4 regions of the Variovorax durovernensis genome follow, and region 1 is predicted to be linked to each of the others. Evidence: predicted binding sites of a transcription regulator. Region 1 holds the regulator's gene; each other region holds the start of a gene.
What was found. Region 1 encodes sigma-54, which starts transcription at its own class of promoters, with help from an activator protein. Its sites were predicted from a motif close to TGGCANGNAANCTGCTTT; they were not measured.
Positions count from the first base shown of each region.

Region 2: glnA (type I glutamate--ammonia ligase) is a predicted target of sigma-54. The motif match lies at 2,460-2,477, and genes of this name have one in related genera.
Region 3: ACWV14_RS02305 (ammonium transporter) is a predicted target of sigma-54. The motif match lies at 2,541-2,558, and genes of this name have one in related genera.
Region 4: ACWV14_RS29175 (isopenicillin N synthase family dioxygenase) is a predicted target of sigma-54. The motif match lies at 2,680-2,697, and genes of this name have one in related genera.

Region 1 covers NZ_CDRNCW010000001.1:677,202-681,650, reverse strand. Annotated here, with positions in the region: gene ACWV14_RS03125 (phospholipase D family protein) at 1-1,223, opposite strand, end outside; gene ACWV14_RS03120 (RNA polymerase factor sigma-54) at 1,360-2,973, opposite strand; gene lptB (LPS export ABC transporter ATP-binding protein) at 3,077-3,871, opposite strand; gene lptA (lipopolysaccharide transport periplasmic protein LptA) at 3,868-4,449, opposite strand, start outside.
Region 2 covers NZ_CDRNCW010000001.1:1,935,232-1,939,680, reverse strand. Annotated here, with positions in the region: gene glnL (nitrogen regulation protein NR(II)) at 1-322, opposite strand, end outside; gene ACWV14_RS09210 (hypothetical protein) at 349-858, opposite strand; gene glnA (type I glutamate--ammonia ligase) at 999-2,414, opposite strand; gene ACWV14_RS09200 (competence/damage-inducible protein A) at 2,561-3,361, opposite strand; gene ACWV14_RS09195 (EI24 domain-containing protein) at 3,358-4,248, opposite strand; gene ACWV14_RS09190 (sterol desaturase family protein) at 4,299-4,449, opposite strand, start outside.
Region 3 covers NZ_CDRNCW010000001.1:494,879-499,327, reverse strand. Annotated here, with positions in the region: gene ACWV14_RS02315 (tripartite tricarboxylate transporter permease) at 1-1,332, shown strand, start outside; gene ACWV14_RS02310 (TSUP family transporter) at 1,461-2,219, opposite strand; gene ACWV14_RS02305 (ammonium transporter) at 2,595-3,830, shown strand; gene ACWV14_RS02300 (hypothetical protein) at 3,849-4,151, shown strand; gene ACWV14_RS02295 (pyridoxal phosphate-dependent aminotransferase) at 4,179-4,449, opposite strand, start outside.
Region 4 covers NZ_CDRNCW010000001.1:6,161,322-6,165,770, forward strand. Annotated here, with positions in the region: gene rutD (pyrimidine utilization protein D) at 1-519, shown strand, start outside; gene ACWV14_RS29160 (malonic semialdehyde reductase) at 516-1,115, shown strand; gene rutF (NADH-dependent FMN reductase RutF) at 1,130-1,681, shown strand; gene rutR (HTH-type transcriptional regulator RutR) at 1,821-2,528, opposite strand; gene ACWV14_RS29175 (isopenicillin N synthase family dioxygenase) at 2,755-3,756, shown strand; gene ACWV14_RS29180 (VOC family protein) at 3,856-4,242, shown strand; gene ACWV14_RS29185 (BMP family ABC transporter substrate-binding protein) at 4,303-4,449, shown strand, end outside.

The DNA of each region.
Region 1 (4,449 bases):
GTGGTGCCGAAGAGCCCCAGCCGCACGCTGCGCCGGGTGCGCGTGGAACTCAGCTCGTACAGGTCGGCGCCGAGCTTGAGCATGTCGGGCCGGTAGCGGCGGTAGGCGGTATGCACCAGCGGTTCGTCGGTGGCGGCCAGCGAATTGGTGACCACGCTGATCTTCACGCCGCGCCCGCGGATCTCGCGCATCACCTCGAGCCCCGTGGCGCCCGGAATCAGGTAGGGCGAGACGATGGTCACCTCGGCGCGCGCGCGGCGCATCTGCTCGACCACGTTGTAGCGCACGCTGTCGACGTCCAGCAGCGGCACGCCGCCGTACGACGCGGTCTTGCCGATCACCCGGTCGGGCGAGTCGGCATAGGCCTCGGCCAGGGTCCAGATCAAGCCCAGCCTGCCGGCGTTCAGGTCGTCCGCAATCGGGCTGTAGCCGAGCAGGTCGTTGGGCGCGGGTTGCGGCGGCGGCGGGGTGGTGTCGGCGCCGGTAGCGGCATCGAAGCGGCGCTGCAGCTCCTCGCGCGAAAGGCTGCTCGCCACCACCGACTGCACGGGGCGCACGTAGGTGCTGTTCCAGTACTGGTCGAACAGGCTGCCGAGCCGGGGGATCAGCGCGCCGGTCACGAAGGTGTCGAGATCGAGGAAGTTCTCGCCCGCCGTGCGCGTGAAGTACTGGTTGCCGATGTTGCGCCCGCCCGCCACCGCCATCGCGCCGTCGGCGATGAACAGCTTGTTGTGCATGCGGCGGTTCACGCGGCTGAAGTCGAACAGCGACGCCGCGAAGCGCCTGACCAGGCTGCCGCGCCCGGCCGGGAACGGGTTGAAGAGGCGCAGCTCGACATTCGGCGTGGCGGCAAAGCCGAGCAGCAGCTCGTCTTCGCCGGAGGTGTAGAGGTCGTCCATCAGCACCCGCACGCGCACGCCGCGCAAGGCGGCATCGCGCAGGGTGCGCAGCAGGTAGCGGCCGGTCTCGTCGTTCTCGATCTGGTAGTACTGCAAGTCCAGCGTGCGCTGGGCGCGGCGCGCGAGCTCGATGCGGGTGTCGAAGGCAAAGTCGCCGCCGGGCATGAGACGGAAGCCGCTCAGGTCGGGGTCGGGCTGGGCGGCCATCGCGAGCTTGCCGAGCGCGGTGTCGGCCGACACGGCCATGGCCTTGGTGGGCGGGCGCGGTGCCTCGTCGGGCAAGGTGGCGCAGCCGGTGACGAACAGCACGGCCAGAGCGAGCACCAAGGCCAGACCCGCTCGCCATTCATGGCCACGCGGCGAACACCGCGGAACCGGCTCTGCCGGGCCGCTGGTGTTGCCCCCTGCAAGGGGGTTGGCGAAGCGACACGAAGTGCGCATAGCCTGGGGGTGTGCCGAGCTACAGCGCCTTGCGCAGGTTGGCCGGCGCGATGCGCAGGGCCTCGCGGTACTTGGCCACGGTGCGGCGCGCGCACTCGATGCCCTGCTCCTTGAGCATCTCGGAGATCTGGCTGTCCGACAGCGGCTTCTTGATGCTCTCCGAGCTCACGAACTGCTTGATCAGCGCACGCACCGCGGTGCTCGATGCATTGCCGCCGGTCTCGGTGCCCAGCGCCGAACCGAAGAAATACTTCAGCTCGACCGTGCCGAACGGCGTGGCCATGTACTTGGCGGTGGTCACGCGCGAGATGGTGGATTCGTGCAGGCCCAACTCGTCGGCAATTTCGCGCAGCACCAGCGGGCGCATGGCCAGCTCGCCGTGCACGAAGTAGCTCTTCTGGCGCTCGACGATGGCGTTGCTCACGCGCAGGATGGTGTCGAAGCGCTGCTGGATGTTCTTGATGAACCAGCGCGCCTCCTGCAGCCGCTGCGACAGCGCCTGGCTGCCCTCGCCCTTGTGCGACTTGAGCGCGCCGGCGTAGATGTCGTGCACGCGCAGGCGCGGCATGACCTCGGGATTCAGCATGACGCGGAACTTGACGTTGGTGCCGCGGCCGGTCTTGGTGACGATCACGTCGGGAATGACGATGTTGCGCTCGACATCGACAAAACGGCGCCCCGGCTTGGGCTCCAGCCGCGCGATGACCTGCAGCGCCGAGCGCACCAGCTCCTCGCTGCTGCGAGTGAGCGTGGCCAGGCGCTTGAAATCGCGCCGCGCGAGCAGCTCCATCGGCTGCTTGCAGATGGCGATGGCGGTCTTGTAGACCTGTGCCTGTTCTTCGTCTTCGTCGTCCTCGGCGGCCAACGCGCGCAGCTGGATGCTCAGGCATTCGCCGAGGTCGCGCGCGCCCACGCCCACCGGCTCCAGGCTCTGCAGCAGGCCGAGCGCCACCTGGAAGTGATGCACCAGGTCGTCGAACTGGTCGTTGTCGTCGCCGGCCAGGCCCGAGGCCAGCGCCGGCAGGGAGTCTTCGAGATAGCCGTCGTCGTTGAGCGACTCGATCAGGAAGCGCAGCGCGGCGCTGTCGTTCTCGCTCAGGCGCAGGCTCAGTGCCTGGCGGTGCAGGAACGACTGCAGCGACTCCTGGCTGCGCGCAAGCTCGGTGGCATCGGCGCGCTCGTCGTCACCCAGGTTGTTCTGGCGCGCGGGGGCGTCGCTGCCCCACTCGCTGTCGTCGGGCGCCATGTCGACGGTGCCGTCGCCTTCCCAGTCGGGCTCGCGCTCGGCGATCTCGGCGGCGGGGCCGTCGGAATCGGCCGTGGTGGTGGTGCCGGTCTCGGTCGAGGCGGCGGAAGTGCTGGCCGGCGGCGGGGTGAAGTCGCTCTCGCCGTCGCCGCCCTCGCCACTTTCGCCGCCGTCATCGCGCGCGACGGGGGCGTCGGCCGTGTCGAGCCCGAATTCCTCGCGCGCCGCTTCTTCCGCGGTGCGCTCGAGGAAGGGGTTCTCGTCGAGCATCTGCTCCACTTCCTGGCTCAGTTCGAGCGTGGAAAGTTGGAGCAGCCTGATCGACTGCTGCAGCTGTGGCGTCAACGCCAGGTGCTGCGAGACGCGAAGGGACAGCCCTTGCTTCATGAGATTGCTGCTCCCCCCAAGGCTGCGCGCTGCGCGCGGCGGCCCCCGCGAAGGATCCCCACGCGGATGGTGGCCACGCTCGCCTTTGACCCGCGCAACACGATCACATCCGGAAGTGTTCGCCCAGGTACACCCTGCGTACCTCGGCGTTGTCGACGATCTCCGAGGGCGTGCCTTGTGCCAGCACATGCCCGTCGCTGATGATGAACGCGTGATCGCAGATGCCCAGCGTTTCGCGCACGTTGTGGTCGGTGATGAGCACGCCGATGCCGCGCTCCTTCAGGAAGCTGATGATCCGCTGGATTTCGATCACGGCGATCGGGTCGATGCCGGCGAAGGGCTCGTCCAGCAGGATGAAGCGCGGCTGGGTGGCCAGGGCGCGTGCGATCTCGACGCGGCGGCGTTCGCCGCCCGACAGCGCCAGCGCGGGCGAATCGCGCAGATGGTCGACGCGCAGGTCGGCCAGCAGTTCGGACAGGCGCTCTTCCATGTGCTGCTTGGACAGCGGCACGAGCTTGCCGCTCGCGTCGGGCTCATGCTGCAGTTCGAGCACGGCGCGCACGTTTTCCTCGACCGTGAGCTTGCGGAAGATCGAGGCTTCCTGCGGCAGGTAGCTCAGGCCCATGCGCGCGCGGCGGTGGATGGGCATGTGGGCGATGGGCTCGCCGTCGATGGTGATGTCGCCCGCATCGGCGCGCACCAGCCCGACGATCATGTAGAACGAGGTGGTCTTGCCGGCGCCGTTGGGGCCGAGCAGCCCGACGACTTCACCCTTCTGCACGTCGAGCGAGACGTCCTTCACGACCGTGCGGCTGCCATAGCTCTTCTTCAGGCCGCGCGCCACCAGGCGGCTGCCCGGTGCGCCGTTGGCTTCCTGGGTTCCAGCGGTTTCGATCACTTGCGGGTTTCTCCATCGCCACCGAGCGTGGTGGTCGAGCGCAGGCCCGTGCCGGGTGCCGGCGTGGACGCTGCCGGCGCGGCGGGCTTGGCTCCGGCGGGAGCGCCGGGCGCGGGCGCCGTGGCGGCCTTGGGTGTCAGGATGGTCTTGACGCGGCCGCTCGGGGACGACGCGTTGACCGCGGTGTTCGGCGGCACGGTGGAACCGTTGACCGTGTAGGTGTCGTTGCTCTGGTCGTAGACGATCAGGGCGCCGGTGCTCACGTCGTTCGGCGTCGAACCGAGCAGGCGGCGCATTTCTGCGTTGCGGATGAACTTGACGTTGTCGGCGCGGCTGTCGTACTCGATGACTTCGGATTCGCCCTCGATCCACTCGTCAGGTGCGTTGCGCTTCTGCTTGTAGTAGGCCCGCTTGCCGGGCGCCGCCGTGACCACGCCGTACTGGTAGCCCTCGGCGTCCTGGCGGACATCGAGCCGCGCGCCGCGGATGATGATCGTGCCTTTTGTTACCAGCACGTTGCCCGTGAACACGCTGGTCTGCTTGAGGTCGTCGTAGCGCATGGCATCCGACTCGATGTT
Region 2 (4,449 bases), 1.3 Mb from region 1:
CCTTCTTGTCGCCCTGCGCGAGCGTGACCTGCACGGGCATGAGCTCGTGGTTGACGCGGCGCAGGAAGGCCTCGTAGCGCAGCGTTGCAAAGTCGTTGCTGCTCGCGCCGTCGATGGCGGTGCGCAGCACCTGCGGCTCATGAAAGCACGCGCCGAACTGCGAGCCTTCCAGCGTGCGGCGCGAGGTGCCGAGTGCGTCTTCGAGGCCTGCGTTGGCAAACAGCACGGAGCCGTTGCTGTTGACCACCGCGATCAGGGTGGACAGCAGGTCGAAGGACTGGAAGCGCGGATTGGCGCCGGTCGCCTTCTTCCCGAATGCCATAGAGGTTTCTTGCTTGCGCTTGCTGGTTATTGCTGCCGGGGCGGCAGCCGGTTGATTTCGCGGCGGATGCCTGCGATGTCGCTCTCGTTGCGCGCGATCTCGGCCTTCATGTCGGCCACGCGGTCGAGGTACTTCTGGTAGTTGCGGCCTTCGCTGCCTTGCTTCTCGGGCTCGCCGTTGTTGTAGTCCTTCAGCAGCTCGGCCTGGCGGGCCTCGGCCTTCTTCAGCTCGGACTCGAGCACGGAGCGGGCCTCGCCGTCGCGGGCGCGCTGGTCGACGCCTTCGACACGCGGGCTGCCGGCCGGCGCGCGCGCCGCCGTGGAAGCGCCCGACGACGATGCCGATCCGCCCCCCGAAGCCCGGGTGCCCTGCACCACCGTGACGTTGCCGCCTTCGAGGACCTTGCAGCCCTTTTGCTGGGCCACGGTCGCGTTGTTCGTGTATTCGTTGCCGCAGCGCCAGACGCGTTCCTGCGCAACCGCCGGCAACGCGATCAGGAGTGAACCGGCCAGTAAAAAGAGAGAAGCTGTCTTCATGTGTATCTATGGAGGCGCGACAAAGGCGCATTTTCATGCAATTCGACGCACCCGGAGCCCTGATGTTCCGCCCCAAGGAAAAAGGACGGCCGAGGCCGTCCTTTTGACTTACATGCCTGTGAAGGCTGTTTGCTCGTCGATCAGAGCGAGTAGTACATGTCGAACTCGACGGGGTGCGTCGCCATGCGGAAGCGCGTGACTTCCTGCATCTTCAGTTCGATGTACGCGTCGATGTACGCGTCGGTGAACACGCCGCCCTTGGTCAGGAACGCACGGTCCTTGTCCAGGTATTCCAGGGCCTGGTCGAGGCTGTGGCAGACGGTCGGGATCAGCGCGTCTTCTTCCGGCGGCAGGTGGTACAGGTCCTTGCTGGCGGCTTCGCCCGGATGGATCTTGTTTTCCACGCCGTCCAGGCCGGCCATCAGCAGCGCGGCGAAGCCCAGGTACGGGTTCATCAGCGGATCGGGGAAGCGCGCTTCGACGCGGCGGCCCTTCGGGTTGGCCACGAACGGGATGCGGATCGAGGCCGAGCGGTTCTTGGCCGAGTAGGCCAGCTTCACCGGGGCTTCGAAGCCGGGCACCAGGCGCTTGTAGCTGTTGGTGCCGGGGTTCGTGATGGCGTTCAGGGCACGGGCGTGCTTGATGATGCCGCCGATGTAGTGCAGCGCGAAGTCCGACAGGCCCGCGTAGCCGTCGCCTGCGAACAGGTTCTTGCCGTCCTTCCAGACCGACTGGTGCACGTGCATGCCGGAGCCGTTGTCGCCGACGATGGGCTTGGGCATGAAGGTGGCGGTCTTGCCGTAGGCGTGGGCCACGTTGTGGATCACGTACTTCTGCAGCTGGACCCAGTCGGCGCGCTGCACGAGCGTGCTGAACTTGGTGCCGAGTTCCATCTGGCCGGCGTTGGCCACTTCATGGTGATGCACTTCGACCGGGATGCCGAGCGATTCGAGCACCAGGCACATTTCCGAGCGCATGTCCTGGAAGCTGTCGACCGGGGGAACCGGGAAGTAGCCGCCCTTGACCGCGGGACGATGGCCGGTGTTGCCGTGCTCATATTCCTTGTCGGTATTCCACGAGGCTTCTTCGGACTCGATCTTCACGAAGCAGCCCGACATGTCGTTCTTCCAGCGGACGCCGTCGAACACGAAGAATTCGGGTTCCGGACCGAAGAAGGCGGTGTCGCCCAGGCCCGAAGCCTTCATGTACGCCTCGGCGCGCTTGGCGAGCGAACGCGGATCGCGCTCGTAGGCCTTGCCGTCGGCGGGGTCGATCACGTCGCAGGTCAGGATCAGCGTCGTTTCTTCGAAGAAGGGGTCGATGTTGGCGGTGTTGGGGTCGGGCATGAGCTGCATGTCCGAGGCTTCGATACCCTTCCAGCCGGCGATGGACGAGCCGTCGAATGCGTGGCCCGAGGTGAATTTGTCTTCATCGAAGGCCGAGACCGGCACGGTCACGTGCTGCTCTTTGCCGCGGGTGTCGGTGAAGCGGAAGTCGACGAACTTGACCTCGTTTTCCTTGACGAGCTTGAGTACATCGGCGACGGTCTTTGCCATCAGTTTCTCCTGAGTTGGATGGTGGTTAGGAATACAGGGACGAGGGATGCAGTTTCTGTGCCATTGTCACCTCACTGGATGAGGCCTTGTTCACCAAAGCGAACCACAAATAGCCAAGAAATATCACCAACTTGGTGCAATAGGAATTAACGCACCAATTCGGGGCCGAGCTTGGCATCAAAGGTGTGCAGGCCTTCGATCAGCTGGGCATAGGCGGCATCGAGCCGGCCAGGGTCGCCCTTCACGCCCAGCTCGATGTGCCGCCCGTATTGGGGGTGGTCGACGCTGGGCAGGCTGAATACCTTGACTCCGGCATGCGTGTCTTCGATGGCCTGCATCAGCGGGGTCAGGGTGGCCTCCATGGCACCGAAAACGATCACCGACTTCTCGGCGACCGCGTTGCGGGTGAACAGGTCGGCATAGCGGGCGTCGAGCACGGACTCGATCATCGGCCAGGCCATGACCGGGAAGCCCGGCACGAAGTGCACGTCGCCGACGCTGAAGCCGGGGATCTTGTTGTACGGGTTGAGGATGAGCGTGGCGCCCTGCGGGAACACGCCCATGTTGAGCCGATGCACGTTGTCGGAGCGGTCGGGCTCGTAGGGCACGCCCTGCTCGCGCGCGGTGTCCTGCATGCGCTCGCGGATCAGCAGCTCGGCCTCGGGGTGCAGCGCCAGCGGCACGCGCAGGGCCTTGGCGGCGCATTGGCGAGTGTGGTCGTCGGGCGTGGCGCCGATGCCGCCGGTCGAGAAGACGACGTCGCCCGAAGCGAAGGCCCGCTCGAGCGCGGCGGTGATGCGCGCGGGCTCGTCGCCCACGTATTCGGCCCAGCTGAGCTGCAGGCCGCGTGCGGCGAGCAGTTCGATGACCTTGGCCATGTGCTTGTCGGCCCGCTTGCCGGAGAGGATCTCGTCGCCGACGACGATGAGACCGAATGCGCGTGTCATGGTGAACCCCATTGAGAAAGAGCGGCCCTGTTGGCTTCCGCGGCCTCGAGGGCCGGGGCGCCGCCCGCGCCCGATGCCGCAGCGGCCACCGCGCGCTGGGCACGCAGTTGCGCGAGCGCGTCGAGGCAGTAGTGCGCGAACCAGAGCGCCGAAAAGGCAAAGACCAGTGTGTAGATCCAGATGGCGATCGGCACCAGCACGAAGAAGGCGGCGGCGAACAGCAGGCCCGAGGCCCAGACGATGCTCGGCGCCGCGCCCAGGTAGCCGCACAGCACGCCCACGCACAGCAGCGGCAGCCGGTGCGTGCGCAGCAGGGTGGCGCGCTCCTCGGGGCTGGCATGCTCGGCCAGCGCGTCGAAGCTCATGACGCGGTAGGTTAGCCAGCCCCAGATGAGCGGCGGCAAGATGAGCACGAGTGGTGGAATGAGCCACAGCGGCATCGAAACCACGAGGGCGACCAGCGCCAGGATGGTGACTGCGAGCGATCGGGCCACGCTGCCGAAGAAAGAGGCGCCCTTCTTCTGCTCCAGCGAGGGAAAGCGGCGCTCGCCCACCAGCCGGGTCAGCGCGGGGGCCATGAAACCGGCCACGATGAGCAGCGAGACCACCACGATCAGCGGCGTGGCGGCAAACACCACGACCAGCGGCGCCAGCATGGCCGTCACGTCGCCCGAGAAAAGCCGGCCGATCCAGGCCCAGAAGCTGGCCAGCAGCGGCCACGCATCGAGCGCGCCGCGCGTCCAGGCCACGGCAGCTTCCCAGTAGAAATAGCCGAGCCCCGCGGTGAGCACCACCATCAACGCCAGGGGCAGCAGCGACAGCACGATCACGCGCGGCAGCATGCAATAGGCGACCGCGCGCCAGAAGGAGTCGAGGAGCAGGCGCATGAGGCAGCGAGGATAACGCCTGGGACGGCGCCGTCAGGGGCCGGTGACCCTCAAGCGCGCCCGACCATTCGCTTCAGGCCGAGCCACTGCTGTGCCCAGAACCCCCGGCCGTACTCGCGCACGCGGCCGTCGGCGCCGGGCTCCACCTGGTCGCGGATGCCGGTGGGGTCGTAGCGGTTCTCGAAGTTGGCGGTGCCGAAC
Region 3 (4,449 bases), 180 kb from region 1:
CTGATCATGCTGGCCGGCATCTACTACGGCGCGCAGTACGGCGGCTCCACCACCGCCATCCTGGTCAACCTGCCGGGCGAGTCGTCCTCGGTGGTCACCTGCATCGACGGCTACCAGATGGCCAGGCAGGGCCGCGCGGGGCCGGCGCTCGCCGCGGCGGGCCTGGGCTCGTTCTTCGCGGGCTGCGTGGGCACGCTGATCCTGGCCGCCTTCGCACCGCCGCTGACCGAGCTGGCCTTCAAGTTCGGCCCCGCCGAATATTTCTCGCTGATGATCCTGGGCCTGATCGGCGCCGTGGTGCTGGCTTCGGGCTCGCTGCTCAAGGCCATCGCGATGATCGTGCTGGGCCTGCTGCTCGGCCTGGTCGGCACCGACGTGAACTCGGGCGTGGCGCGCTACAGCTTCGACATCCCCGAGCTGACCGACGGCATCGGCTTCGTGGTCATCGCCATGGGCGTGTTCGGCTACGGCGAAATCATCGGCAACCTCTCGCAGCCGGACGACGAGCGCGAAGTGTTCACGCACAAGGTCAAGGGCCTGTGGCCGACCAAGGAAGACTTCAAGCGCATGACGCCCGCGGTGCTGCGCGGCACCGCGCTGGGTTCGGCCCTGGGCATCCTGCCGGGCGGCGGCGCCCTGCTGGCTTCGTTCGCCTCGTATGCGCTGGAGAAGAAGATCAAGATGCGCCCCGGCGAAGTGCCCTTCGGCAAGGGCAACATCCGCGGCGTGGCATCGCCCGAGTCGGCCAACAACGCCGGCGCGCAGACCTCCTTCATCCCGCTGCTGACGCTGGGCATTCCGCCCAACGCGGTGATGGCGCTGATGGTGGGCGCTATGACCATCCACAACATCCAGCCCGGCCCGCAGGTGATGACCAGCAACCCCGAGCTGTTCTGGGGCCTGATCGCCTCGATGTGGATCGGCAACGCGATGCTGATCATCCTGAACCTGCCGCTGATCGGCATGTGGATCAAGCTGCTGACGGTGCCCTACAAGTTCCTGTTCCCGGCGATCGTGCTGTTCTGCGCCATCGGCGTGTACTCGACCAACAACAACACCTTCGACGTGTGGATGGTGGCGGCCTTCGGCTTCATCGGCTACCTGTTCATCAAGCTGCGCACCGAGCCGGCACCGCTGCTGCTGGGCTTCATCCTGGGGCCGATGATGGAAGAGAACCTGCGGCGCGCGCTGCTGCTGTCGCGCGGCGCCTGGAGCGTGTTCGTCACGCGGCCGCTGTCGGCCGGGTTGCTGGTGGCCGCCGTGGCGTTGCTGGGTATCGTGCTGCTGCCGGCCATCAAGGCCAAGCGCGAGGAAGCCTTCGTGGAGGAATAGGCTCGCCCCCAGGCTGCGCGCACTTCGTGTCGCTTCGCCTTCCCCCTACCGGGGGCAACACCTGTGGGCCGGCAGAGCCGGTTCCGCGGTGTTTCTGGAAAGAAACGGCCCGGAGTTCCGGGCCGTTTTCATTTGAGGAACGCGTCGTAGGCCGTCTTGAGGATCAGCGCGCTCACCACCACGATGAACACCACCCGCACGAAGCCCGCGCCGTGCCTGAGCGCCACGCGGGTGCCCAGCAGGCTGCCCGCCACGTTGGCCACCGCCATCACCAGCCCGTAGTGCCACCAGACGTGGCCCTTGGCGGCCAGCAATATCAGCGCGGCGGCGTTGGTCAGGGTGTTGATAATCTTGGCCGAGGCCGAGGCGTTGAGGAAGTCGTAGCCCATCCAGCGCACGAACAGGAACACCAGGAAGCTGCCGGCGCCCGGGCCGAAGAAACCGTCGTAGAACCCGATGGACAAACCGATGGTGCAGGCCGCCAGCGTCTCGGCACGGCCGCTGAAGCGTGGCGCATGCAGCCGGCCCATGTCCTTGCGCGCCAGCGTGTAGAGCAGCACGCCCAGCAGAATGACCGGCAGCGCGCGGCGCAGAAAGTCGCCCGGAAACAGCGTGACGCCCCAGGCGCCCAGCATCGAGCCGACAAAACCGAGCAGCGCGGCCGGCCACAGGGCGCCCCAGCGCATCTGCACCCGCTGGCTGAATTGCGCGGCGGCGGCGGCCGTGCCCCATATCGACGCACTCTTGTTGGTGCCCAGCAGCGTGGCCGGTGGTGCACCTGGGAACACGGCAAACAACGCCGGCACCAGAATCAGCCCGCCTCCGCCCACGAGCGAATCGACAAAACCCGCGAGCAGCGAGGCCCCCGTCACCACCAGCATTTCCATAGGGGGCGGATTCTCTCACCTGGTGGCGCTATCAAAACAGTAGCAGGAGACGGCGTCGTTTCAGGCCGTGCGGGCATAAAAAAGGCGCCGACCAGCGGCGCCTTTCAAACTCAAACACGGCATCTCGTACGGAGCCTTTGAAGCATTTTTTTCTAGTTGCTTGGAAACTGTCTCCTCGGACCCTCGGCAGCACGAGCAGGGCCCGTTCGCGAGTGGCGTGACTTTAGGGCGTGCACCGGCCCAGTGCATTAGGAATTACCCGCTTTGCATTAACTCGGAAGGCAGATTCGCAAACCAAAGTGTTTCTGCTAGTTAACGACGTGGCACGACTTGTGCACGTCCAGCCACAGTCCAACACTCGAAGAAGAAACGACCATGGCACTGGCATCGCAAGCCTCCATCAACGCGGCAGACACCGCCTGGATGATGACCTCGACCGCGCTGGTGCTGCTGATGACGCTGCCCGGCATCGCGCTCTTCTACGCTGGCATGGTGCGCCGCAAGAACGTGCTGGCCACGATGGCGGCCGTGGTGGCAGTCGCCGCGGCGGTGTCGCTGACGTGGTTCGCGGTGGGCTACTCGCTGGCTTTCACCGAAGGCTGGCCGTGGCTCGGCGGCGCGGGCCGCTTCTGGTTCTCGGGCTTCGAATACCTGAAGGAGGCCGGCCAGGTGGCGGTGAGCCACGTCGCGCCCAACGTGCCGGAGTCGGTCTACGCGATGTTCCAGCTGACCTTCGCGATCATCACCACCGCGCTGGTGCTCGGCGCCTTCGTCGAGCGCATGCGCTTCTCGGCGGTGCTGTGGTTCGCGCTGCTGTGGAGCGTGCTGGTCTATGCGCCGATCGCGCACTGGGTGTGGGAGCCGGGCGGCTGGCTCGCGCAGATGGGCGCGCTCGACTTCGCGGGCGGCTCGGTGGTGCACGTCAACGCGGGCATCGCGGGGCTGGTGTGCGCCTACGCGCTGGGCCCGCGCAAGGGTTACGGGCGCGAGGCCTTCGAGCCCTACAACCTGGCGTTCACCATGATGGGCGCGGGCCTGCTGTGGGTCGGCTGGTTCGGCTTCAATGCGGGCTCGGCGGTGGCGGCCGACGGGCGCGCGGGCCTGGCGATGCTGGTGACGCACATCGCGGCGGCGGCCGGCGCCATGAGCTGGATGCTCGGCGAGTGGATCGTGCGGCGCAGCCCCTCGCTGCTGGGCCTGTGCTCGGGCCTGGTGGCCGGGCTGGTGGCCATCACGCCGGCGGCCGGATTCGTCACGCCGCTGGCGGCGCTGGCCATCGGCGCCATCGCGGGGCTGGCGTGCTACTGGGGCGCCACCGGGCTGAAGCACATGCTGGGCGCGGACGACTCGCTCGACGTGTTCGGCGTGCACGGCATCGGCGGCATCGTGGGCGCACTGCTCACGGGCGTGTTCGCCGACGCGCGCATCTCGGGAGCCACGGGCGACGTGCTGACGCAGGCGATCGCGGTCGGCAGCGTGGCGATCTACAGCGCAACGGGAACGGCGGTGGTGCTGTTCCTGGTGCATGTGATGGTCGGGCTGCGCGTGGAAGCCGACAGCGAAATGCTGGGCCTCGATCTTGCACAGCACAAAGAACAACTGGGGAGTTGATCCACTGACGGAGGAACCATGCCATCCATGTCCGAAAGCGAACGCATCGCCCTCGCAGCCCGCCTTCACGTGGCGCTGCGGCGAAAGCATGGGCGCGTGACCGACACCGAGTGGATGGCGACCAACGCCGAGTACGCCGCCGAAATCGTGCGCATGACGCGCGCGCACGCGGCCGACACCAAGGACGAGGAGCTCTACCAGCTCGCCACGCGGCTGGAGCAGGCGATGGAGCCGCTGGCGCGCGCGGCCCGGCTGGCGGCGCGGCAGCCCGACGGCCAGCCGCCCACGCCGCCGCCGCGCTATGTGGGCGGGCTGCGCTGAGGCGCCCGCCGGCCTCGGCTCGTCAGCTCACTCGAGGGCTTCGCAGGCCGCGACGATGCGCTTGCACGCTTCTTCCAGCTGCGGCATCGAAGTCGCATAGGAGATGCGGAAGTACGGCGCCAGCCCGAACACGCTGCCCGGCACCACCGCCACCTCGAAGTCCTGCAGCAGGTAGCGGCAGAAGTCGCTGTCGCTTTGCAGCACGTCGCCGCCGCGGGTGCGCTTGCCGAGCACGCCGGCGCAGCTCGCGAAGGTGTAGAACGCGCCTTCGGGCACGCGGCAGCCCAGGCCCGGCGCG
Region 4 (4,449 bases), 5.5 Mb from region 1:
GGCTTGCAGCTCGCGCTGGATGCCCCCTCGCGCATTGCGAGCCTCGTTCTCATCAACGCATGGTCGAAGCCCAATCCGCATTCGGCGCGCTGCTTCGATGCACGGCTCGCGCTGCTCGGCGCATGCGGCCCGCGCGCCTACGTGGAAGCGCAGCCGATCTTTCTCTACCCCGCAGCCTGGGCCGCCGAACACGCACAGCGCGTGGCCGACGAAGTCGATCACGCCTTCGCCCATTTTCCCGGCGAGGCCAACATGCGCGCGCGCATCGCCGCCTTGCGCGCCTTCGACATCGACGCACGCCTGGGCGACATCGCCGCTCCCGCATTGGTGGCCGCGGCCAAGGACGACGCACTCGTGCCCTGGACCTGCTCCCAGCGCCTGGCCGATGGCCTGGGCGACGTCACGCTCGACTTCATGCCGCATGGCGGCCACGCCCACAGCGTGACCGAGGCCGCAGCCTTCAACCGCAGCCTGCTCGACTTTCTTTCGCGGGTCACCGCACCCGCAGTTCCAGCATGACCACACTTGCATCCACACTCGACGACGCAGCGCTGTCGCTGCTGTTCACCGCCGCACGCAGCCACAACGGCTGGACCGACGAGCCCGTCACCGACGCACAACTGCAGCAGATCTATTCGCTCGCGAGCCTGGGCCCGACCTCGGCCAACTGCTCGCCCGCGCGCTTCGTGTTCGTGCGAACGCCCGAAGGCAAGCAGCGCCTGGCGCCCGCGCTGTCCAAGGGCAACCTCGACAAGACCATGAGCGCGCCGGTCACCGTCATCGCTGCATGGGACCGCAAGTTCTACGACAAGCTGCCCACGCTGTTCCCGCATGCCGACGCGCGCAGCTGGTTCACGGGCAGCCCGGAGGCCGCACACGAGACCGCCTTCCGCAACGCGAGCCTGCAGGCCGGCTACCTGCTGCTGGCCGCGCGCGCGGTGGGCCTGGACGCCGGCCCGATGTCGGGCTTCGACAAGGCCAAGGTCGATGCGGCTTTTTTCGAGGGCACCGAGTGGACCGTCAATTTCCTCATCAACCTCGGCCACGGCGATGCGTCGAAGGTGTTCGGCCGCCTGCCGCGGCTGCCCTTCGACGAAGCCTGCGTGCTGGCCTGAAGGAGTCACTCTCCATGTTGAATGCCATGGCCTCCCACGCCTCTTCGTCATCGAACCCCGCCGGCCTGCCTCCGGGCTTGCAGAAGGCCGACTACCGCAACGCGATGGCACGCCTGGGCGCGGCGGTGAACATCATCACCACCGACGGCCCGGCAGGCCGCGCCGGCTTCACCGCATCGGCTGTGTGCAGCGTGACCGACGAGCCGCCGACACTGCTGGTGTGCCTGAACCGGTCCGCTTCCGTGTACCCGGCGTTCAAGGCCAACGGCGTGCTGTGCGTGAACGTGCTGGCCGCCGGCCACCAGTCGCTGTCTGCGTTGTTCGGCGGCAAGACGCCAATGGACGAACGCTTCGCCGCCGGCTGCTGGAGCCGCAAGACCACCGGCTCGCCGATGCTCGACGATGCAGCCGTGTCCTTCGACTGCCGCGTGGTGCACGCGACGAGTGCAGGCACGCACGACGTGCTGTTCTGCGAGGCGGTGGCGATTGCGATCGGTGGTGCGGCGCAGGGCTTGATCTACTTCGACCGGCGTTATCACGAGATCGCGGCGCCGCCGCAGCACTGAACCCTCTTTTCCCTCCCTTTGGATTGCTCCTTCCCCCTCTGGGGGAAGGCTGGGATGGGGGCAGGCAGAGCGCTCGATGGACAAGCTGCTTGCCCCCACCCCAACCCTCCCCCAGAGGGGGAGGGAGCAAGGCAAAGACTCAGCGCGGCGTAATGCCCTGCAGCACGATGCGCTGAACGTTCTCCACCGTCTCTTCGAAGAACGCCGCATCTTCCAGCGTGTGCCCCGTCAGCGCCTGCACCTGCACGCCGAAATCCGCATAGTGCTGCGTCACCGCCCACAGCGCGAAGATCAGGTGATGCGGATCGACCGGCGCCAGCTTGCCGGCCTCGACCCAGGCGCGGATCACTTCCGATTTCTTCTCCACCAGCGTGCGCAGCTCGCGGTCCAGTTCGTCGCGCAGCAGCGGCGCGCCCTGGATCATTTCAAGGCAGAACAGCCGCGACGCATCGGGCCGGTCGCGCGACACCACCAGCTTGCGGCGGATGTACCCGCCAATCGCCTCCGCCGGGTCCTGCTCTGCGCTGAAGCCGCGCAGCGGTTCGAGCCACAGCGCGAGCAGGTCGCGCAGCACGTTGACGTACAGCTCCTCCTTGTTCGCGAAGTAATAAAGCAGGTTGCTCTTCGACACATCGGCGCGTGCCGCCACCTGGTCGATCGACGTGCCATGCAGGCCGAAGCGCGAAAACAGCCCCAGCGCCGCGCCGAGGATCGCGCTGCGCTTGTCCTCTATCTGACGCAGCCGCCGGTTCACGGCCGACGCACTGCGCACGGCCGGCTTGGCACGCTTGCGCGCCGGTTTGTCGGTACTGCTGCTGGCTGCGGCCAGCGCCTTGGTCTTCGGCATCTTCCCTCGCTCTTCTCTTCACGTTCATCGATTTTCAAACGGCGCACCACTGTAAGGCCACGGTGCATCGCCTTGCGTCGCAACCGGCGGCACAGGGCGCTGTTGCGCACCATGCTGACGCGGCGAATGCGATTTGTCCATTTGGTCCAACTGGCACAGACGTTGCATGGCGAAAGGCATGCCAACGCATGCACGAATGCATGACTGACTGAATGAGGAAGCCGCCATGACCCTGCTGTCCGTTCCCATCATCGATCTCGCGCCCTACTTCGACGGCACCGCCGAAGGCAAGTCGGCGGTTGCGAGAAAAGTCGACGAAGCCTGCCGAAGCATCGGCTTTCTCGTCATCACCAACCACGGCATCTCGCCCGAGCTGATAGAGCGCGTGTCGTCGCTCTCGCGCAAGTTCTTCGACATGCCGCTGGCCGAGAAGCGCAAGGTCGACAGGCCGCGCGAAGACGCGGTGCGCGGCTACAGCGCGGTCGGCGAAGAGGGGCTGTCGTACAGCCTCGAAGAGGCGGCACCCGGCGACCTGAAGGAGTCGTTCTCCATCGGCCCGTCGAACGTGCCCGACGACGACTATCACCGCGGCCCCGCTGCCGGCCCGCACTTCGAGCCCAACAGCTGGCCGCCCATCGACGGTTTCCGTGAAGCCTACGAAGGCTACTTCGAGGCCATGAGCGATCTCTCGCGCTCGCTGATGCGCATCTTCGCGCTCGGCCTTTCGCTGCCCGAGACTTTCTTCGACGACAAGATCGACGAGCACATCAGCATGTTCCGCGTGCTGAGCTATCCGCCGCAGCGCGAGCAGCCGCTGCCGGGGCAGTTGCGCGCGGGCGCGCACAGCGACTACGGCAGCCTCACCATCGTGCTGCCCGACGACAAGGGCCTGCAGGTGTTCAACAAGGCAGGCCAGTGGGTCGACGTGCCGCAGGTCGAGGGCGGGCTGGTCGTCAACATCGCCGACCTGATGATGCAGTGGACCAACGACCAGTGGGTGTCCACGCTGCACCGCGTGATCAACCCCCCGTTCGAGGTGGCGAGCACCAACCGCCGCCAGTCGCTGGTGTTTTTCCACCAGCCGAACTACGACGCGATGGTCGAGTGCCTGCCCAGTTGCCTCGCACCGGGCGAGGTCGCCAAGTACGCGCCTATTTCCTCTGGAGACCACCTGACGTCGAAGTTCGTAAAGCAGACGACCTTCGGCGGGACCAAGGTGGTGGCTTGAGATGACTTACCGCTGTTCTTCGGGGCACGCACCAGCAGCGTGGCCTGTGCACGCACCCCCAACAAGCATCCCGGCAAACGCGCAATAGGCAACCGACACATGGCTCATCTCTCCTACGTCAACGTCTTCGCCAAAGACGTGGTCGCGCTAAGCGGCTTCTACCAGCGCGTGTTCGGCTTCCAAGAGATAGAAGCCATCCGCTCCCCCATCTTCCGCGGCCTCGACACCGGCAAATCGAGCCTCGGCTTCAACGCGCTCGACGCCTACGAGCTGCTGCACCTGAGCGAGTTCTCCGACACGCGCGGCGTCAAGTTCCTGCTGAACATCGACGTCGACAGCCAGGCCGACGTCGACCGCATGGTGCCCGCCGCGCTGGAGGCCGGCGCCACGCTGGTGAAGGCGCCTTACGTCACTTACTACAACTGGTACCAGTCGGTACTGCTCGACCCCGAAGGCAACGTGTTCCGCATCAACTTCATGATGTAGCCGCACGCAGCCTTCTTCCTCCCCTTCTCTCTTCCCATGCTCCTCACGAAAGGTTGCTTCATGCTGCGCACTCCCTCCCACGGCCCCGTCCTCGGGCTTGCCATGACCCTCGCAGCCGGCGGCGCGCTCTTCACCACGCTGCCCGCCGCTGCGGCCGACGGCTTCACGCTCAAGGACAAGCCGAAGATCGCAATGCTCTACTTCGGC